2 regions of the Salinicoccus sp. ID82-1 genome follow, and region 1 is predicted to be linked to the other one. Evidence: riboswitches for the same ligand, from Rfam matches in the RefSeq annotation. Region 1 holds a riboswitch; the other holds the start of a gene.
What was found. A riboswitch is a leader RNA that binds a small molecule or an ion and turns the genes downstream of it on or off. The one in region 1 is predicted to bind S-adenosylmethionine.
Positions count from the first base shown of each region.

Region 2: it holds a riboswitch for S-adenosylmethionine, as region 1 does, so the genes downstream of both, J4760_RS12725 (PLP-dependent aspartate aminotransferase family protein) here and J4760_RS02125 (methionine ABC transporter ATP-binding protein) in region 1, are expected to answer to the same signal.

Region 1 is NZ_JAGFLY010000001.1:424,944-428,366, reverse strand. It holds gene J4760_RS02135 (MetQ/NlpA family ABC transporter substrate-binding protein) at 1-96, opposite strand, end outside; gene J4760_RS02130 (methionine ABC transporter permease) at 98-757, opposite strand; gene J4760_RS02125 (methionine ABC transporter ATP-binding protein) at 741-1,763, opposite strand; SAM riboswitch class I at 1,824-1,927, opposite strand; gene J4760_RS02120 (hypothetical protein) at 2,138-2,698, shown strand; gene J4760_RS02115 (GrpB family protein) at 2,799-3,423, shown strand, end outside.
Region 2 is NZ_JAGFLY010000005.1:252,096-255,518, forward strand. It holds gene J4760_RS12710 (arsenic resistance protein) at 1-395, shown strand, start outside; tRNA gene J4760_RS12715 (tRNA-Val) at 443-514, opposite strand; gene J4760_RS12720 (very short patch repair endonuclease) at 634-1,092, opposite strand; SAM riboswitch class I at 1,326-1,437, shown strand; gene J4760_RS12725 (PLP-dependent aspartate aminotransferase family protein) at 1,510-3,309, shown strand; gene J4760_RS12730 (aliphatic sulfonate ABC transporter substrate-binding protein) at 3,325-3,423, shown strand, end outside.

The sequences.
Region 1 (3,423 bases):
GATTGTGATGACTTCCCCTTCTCCTTCATACAGCAATGCACTGGAGCCGATGATGACTGCCAGAGTCGAAGCTAGAAATATCAATATTCCTCGCATATCAGTTCCCCTCCTGTCTTCTGGTCAAAAAATCTCCGATCAGCTGTACAAGCTGTACGATGATGATCAGGACGACGACAGTGGCAACCATTGTCACTGTGTCATAGCGGTAGTATCCATAGCGGATGGCCAGATCGCCGATGCCGCCACCCCCGACGACACCTGCAGTCGCACTGAAAGCGATGATGGAGATGATTGTCAGCGTGATGCCCTGGGTGAGACCACGGCGCGCTTCAGGTATGAGTACATCCGTAATGATTAGCGGCAGGGAAGCCCCGCCTGCGATGCTCGCTTCGATGACCCCTTTGCTGACGCCATTGAAACTCGTCTCAGCTAGTCTGGCAAAGAGCGGTATTGCTGCGATGGACAGTGCCACGCTGGCAAATACAGGACCGTGCGAGCTGTTTGTCAGCCATGTTGCCACCGGCATGATGGCCACGATGAGTATGATGAAAGGAAACGAACGGATGACGTTGGTGATGGCGCCTAGAACCTGGTTCAACGGCTTTATTCTGAACAGCAGCGGGTTTGCTGTAACATACAGCAGTATGCCGAGCGGCAGTCCGACAAGTACCGCAAAGAATATGGAGACCGATACCATTAGCGTGGTTTCAAGCAGTGCACGGTATAGCAGCGGTGCAATTTCAGACAGTCTCTGCATGGATTTCAGCCCTTTCTATGCCATTGGATTCGTCGATGAATATTTTGAGCCTTGTGATTTCTTCAGGATCACCTTTGACATGCAGCATCAGGAAGCCGAGCGGCATATCATGGATGTATTCGATCCGCCCGTTCAGTATGCTGATGTCACAGTCGAAATGACGATAGAGCTGATTGACATAGTTCGCCTCTGCATTCTCATTCAGAAACTTGATGGTGATGACCTCGGATCGCTCATTGATTTCAATGTGTGCCGGAATAATGAAATCGTAGATGTCCTGGACGAACCCTTTCGTCACTGCGTGCTTTGGATGGCTGAAAATGCTGTAGACATCATCACTCTCCACAATCTCTCCCGCCGTCATGACCCCGACCCTGTCAGCAATCTCCTTGATGACTTCCATTTCATGTGTAATCAGAACGATGGTGATGCCAAGCTCCTTGTTGATCCTCTTGAGCAGCTTCAATATCGTCTTCGTCGTATCCGGATCCAGTGCACTGGTCGCTTCATCGCAGAGCAGTACTTCCGGATGGTTCGCCAAAGCCCTGGCGATGCCGACCCGCTGCTTCTGTCCGCCACTCAGATTGCCAGGGTAGCTGTCCGCCTTGTCGCTCAAGCCCACAAGCGCAAGCAGCTCTTCTATACGACCTTTGACCTTCTTCTTGTCGTATCTGCTTGCCTTCAGAACAAACTCGATGTTTTGATAGACAGTCTTCGACTCGATCAGGTTGAACTGCTGGAAGATCATGCCGATCTTCTGCCTTTTATTTCTTAGATCCTGCCCTGAGAGCGAATTGAGTTCCGTCCCATTGACACTGACCCTGCCGGAACTCGGATGCTCCAGAAGGTTGATCAGCCTGAGCAGCGTACTCTTCCCTGCACCACTGAAACCGATGATGCCGAATATCTCCCCGTCACATATCGATAAGGACAGCTTTTTCAGAGCCTCCACTTTCCTGCCATTCACTTCGTACGTCTTTGATACATCTTCAAGTACAATTGCCATCCGATCACATCCTCTATGTAAAATAAAAAAACCATCTGCCGAAATGGCAAATGGTTTCTACAATTATCTGCCAAGCCTCCGCTTGTAGGATTTAGCACAGTACCCGGGTGAGCCTGCTGCTGAAGCTTCAAAGGGCCTATTCCCTCCACTTCTCTGGATAACAGTATTCAGTTGAATGATGATAACTCTACATGACACCAGGAGAAATGTCAACATTCAGATAGTTTGGATTTACGAAACTTGATAACCAACTGTTTCTACTCTATCGGTATATAATAGATATGATTGGAACACTTTCATCGAAACAGTACATCTGCAGAATAATAGACGCAGCAGTCAGCTTCACTTTTGATGCATGAAGGAACGTGTTCAGGATGAACAAGAAAATATCCAAAAAGACATTGCCCGTCCCCAAACTTCTCCATGAACTTTTTGGCAGAAGGACAACAAAGGCGGAGTTGGCCATTGTGCTGGCGAGCTGCATTCTTCTTTCCTCAATACTGCTTTTTCACACATTTGATGAATGGTCAGAGCTCGCAGTGTGGAAGATGATACTACTGGTCATACTGACACTCGATATCACCGGGGGTGTGGTGGCCAATGTTACAAAAGGTACGAATGAATACTATCAGGGAAGTCCTGAAGCCAGGTTGGTATTTCTGACCATCCACGTCCAGCCACTGATACTCGGCTGGATCTTCGGCAATTTTTCATTATGTGCAATCATCTGGATTTTCACCATATCTGTCGCATGGATTATTACCAGAATTGAAAAAAGAGACCTACAGCGTACTGCTGGAATGGCATCTGCCCTACTGGGACTCGGCATACTGACGCTGCTCTCTGACACACATTTTATTCTGAATGGACTGCTCGCCTTATATGTTTTGAAGCTCGTTTTCAGCTTTGCGGTTGATCATGGTAAAACCGAGTAATATGAGCAATATCTAAAGAGGCTTGAATTAGAACGAAAATAGATGGCAAAAATATAACTAATGGATACAGAACCTAACATAAAAAAGACAGGGTGAATTTATGCGAAAGCTGGAGTTGGTTTCTTACAGAAAAAGCTGGGAAGATGACTTTAACAGAGAAGCTAAGAAGATACAGGCAGTTTTTGCTGAAGAGCTATTGGACATACACCACATTGGAAGTACTGCAATCCCGGAAATGGTCGCCAAACCTATAATCGATATTCTGGTAGAAGTTCAAAATGTTCAACACGTAGATTCATATAATACTATGATGACTAAGCTTGGGTATACTGTAAAAGGAGAGAACGGAATAGCTGGCAGACGATTTTTTGTTAAGCATATAAATAGCAGCAGAACACACCACGTACATATTTACCAATCAGGCAAAAGCGAAGTTAGTAGACATTTGGCTTTTAGAGATTATCTGGTTGAAAATCCACAAGAAGCAGCAAAGTACAAACGCCTTAAAAAGGAGCTCAGCGTGCAACAGGTTTTTAATGTTGAAGAGTACCAGAAAATGAAGTCTTCACTAGTAAACGAGCTGGCAGAAAGTGCGATCAACTGGGCGAGTCAAAATAAGAAGGTTTCTGTCATAGGATTTATCATACGTGAAAAAGATGATGGAATTCATGAGTTGCTAACACTGTCTTTTGATTCTGACAAAGTCTCCACCTTACGTATTCCTG
Region 2 (3,423 bases), on a different contig from region 1:
GAAGGCTGTTTGGATCAGGGGGCAGGATGAAGCGGTTTTTCGAGCAGGCGAATGTCCTGTTCCTTGGCGTAGCAATTGCCGCCATGTTCGCCTCCGAGCGGACTTCACTGATTGAAAATCTGGATATTGTGCTGCTCCTCCTACTGCCACTGCTTGTATTCTTCACAATCAACTTCATTGGAGGCAGTGCTGCCAGCAGACTTCTGTCATTCAGCAAACAGGAATCAGTCAGCCTCATCATCATGACATTGGCACGCAATTCACCGCTTGCGCTCGCAATTGCCATTGCTGCCTTTCCAGACGAGCCGCTGATTGCATTATCACTCGTGATCGGGCCCATCATCGAATTGCCGGTTCTCGGCCTTGTTTCAAGAATACTGAACAGTTATAAATAAAAAAAACATCCAGTCTATTGACTGGATGTTTGCGTTTTAATACTGGATGGTCTGTACTGGGATCGAACCAGTGACCCCTTCGATGTCAACGAAGTGCTCTCCCGCTGAGCTAACAGACCAAGCTTTTATTTATCTGTCGGGACTCACAACAATTTCAACACCTGCCGGGCAGGTGGTCAGGTGATGAGTCACGCTTTAAAAACTACATATTCAAATTTACAATGATTCTCGTAAATTGTCAACAATGAAATTGCGTTTCATCTCCTATTTTTTCCGCGTTTTTTATGCGTTTTGCAGCTTCTATGCATTCAGCAATCCTATCAACAGCCCCTTCGAAGTCATTTTTGAACTCATGCTCCCATAGACGCATGATGTGCCAGCCGCCATCGTGGTAGTGGGTGTCCACCTCACGATCCCTTTCCATATTTCTCGCAAGCTTCTGATTCCAGAATGCCTGGTTGCTCTTCGGCCAATTCCCATGCTCGGGACAAACGTGCCAGAAGCACGAGTCGATGAAGATGACGACTTTGTATTTCTGTATGGCAATATCGGGTGTGCCTTTCAGTCTGCGCACATTTTTTCTGAATCTGTACCCTTTGGCCCACAATGCTTTCGTAATCCTGTTCTCAAGCTTCGACTGCGCTCTGATTCTGCTCATCGTGCGTTTCCTTTGTTCAGGTGTCATCATATCGGCCATGGAATCATCCCCATCCTACTTCAATCCTACCCAGGCGACGGAAAAATCATGCGATCAATATTCTATAATCTGAACGAATATGATCATCACCGATTGAGAAGCTCTTGGAATAGAAGGCTATCCGTAATCGCTGTACAGCTTTAAAAATCCGAATAATTTTTATTTAAAAAATGTTTTGACATTCATTTTTAATTCATAGTATTGTAGTATACATTATTAGAAATCCATATAAATACTTATCGAGAGTGGCGGAGGGACTGGCCCGATGACGCCCGGCAACCGTCAAGCTGTACAGCTTGACAAGGTGCTAATTCCTGCAGGAATCATATTCCTGAAAGATAAGAGGGGGTTCAAAGTTCTCTTCTTATACAAGAAGAGAACTTTTTTTAATAAATTCATATTCAAGGAGGAATCATCATGTCACAAGAAAACAACTCTACTTATGATCTCGAAACCATTTCGCTGCACGGTGGACAAGCTCCGGATCCAACGACCGGGGCAAGGGCGGTGCCGATCTATCAGACAACATCCTATGTATTTCATGATACGGATCATGCAGAAAGCCTCTTTTCACTGGATGAGCCGGGCAATATATATTCCCGCATCGGCAACCCGACCGTAGAAGTATTCGAAAAGCGCATGGCATTGCTTGAAGAAGGTGTAGCTTCAGTGGCGACATCATCCGGCATGTCTGCCATTACATTATCCATACTCAATCTGGCCAGCGCCGGTGATGAAATTGTTGCTGGATCGAATCTTTATGGAGGTACATATAATCTGTTTGCAGTGACACTGCCGCGCTATGGCATCAATGTCAAATTCGTGGATCCTGCAGATCCCGAGAATTTCAAGGCTGCCATTACGGATAGGACAAAAGCAGTCTTCGGCGAAACAATCGGCAATCCGGGACTCCAGGTACTGGACATAGAAGCGGTCTCTGCCATTGCACATGAAGCCGGTGTCCCGCTGATAGTGGATAACACCTTTGCGACACCTCATGTATGCAAGCCGATTGCACTCGGTGCAGATATCGTAGTCCATTCGGCAACAAAATGGATCGGTGGACATGGCACATCCATCGGCGGTGTAGTGGTCGACGGAGGAAGATTCAACTGGAATACGGCGAAATATCCGGAATTCACCGAACCGGATTCCAGCTATAATGGCATTCGCTACGCAGTCGACTTTGGGACACTGGCTTTCAGTACGAAGATTCGCGTTCAGCTGTTGCGTGACTTCGGCGCAACATTGAGTCCGCATAATGCATTCCATCTGATCCAAGGTCTTGAAACATTGCATGTACGGGTGGAACGGCACAATGAAAATGCTGAAAAGCTTGCCAGGTTTCTAGACGATCATCCAGCTGTCGAATGGGTGACATACCCTGGCCTCCCGGACCATCCATCCCATGAGCTGGCCAAAAAAAGCTTCAGAAATGGTTTCGGTTCAATCATCACCTTCGGTATCAGAGGCGGCAAGGCTGCAGGCAAGCAGTTGATAGACAATGTGTCCCTCTGGTCACATGTTGCAAATGTCGGAGATGCCAAATCACTCATCATCCACCCAGCTTCCACGACACACCAGCAGCTTACAAAAGAACAGCTGGAAGAAACGGGTGTACTGGAAGAGCTTGTCCGCCTGTCCGTCGGTATCGAATCGGTGAGAGACATACAGCAGGATCTGAATCAGGCGCTGGCTAAAGCAACCGGCATCGGAGCTGAAGAGAAACAGGAGATCATCATCAATGATGAAGGTGTCATCCGGTGGGCACTCGATTCGCCGACTGAAAAAGTGGTGGATGAGAGCGGCAATACTGTGAATAGGCAGAAGACACTGGCGGTCGTGGGATTGAGCGGAAAAGAAGCGAGGCCGAGCTACAGGCTTGCCCGTAAGATGCAGCGCCTTGGATATAGAATCATTCCGGTGAATCCAAGGGAGACGGAAATACTCGGAGAGAAATCCTATCCGGATCTCTCGAGTGTGCCGGAGCCTATCGATGTGGTACAGGTGTTCAGAAGTCCGGAAGCAGCAATTGGAATTGCCAGGGAGGCGGTGGAAGTGAATCCTGGAGTCTTCTGGCTGCAGGAAGGCGTCATCTCTCCGGAAGCTGCAGATATTGCTAGAGAAGGTGGTATACAGGTTGTCCATAATAGATGCACATATAAGGAAGCACAACGGCTGAAAGGGACCATTTCGACATATGCATGCGAAATATAGAATAGGAGGGGAAAAATGAAGAAATCAATTTTTAATCATAAAACGTGGATATTTCTAGTTCTGGTACTCGTCGTGGTGATGGCTGGATGTGGGTCGGATGAAGCGGAATCGGCT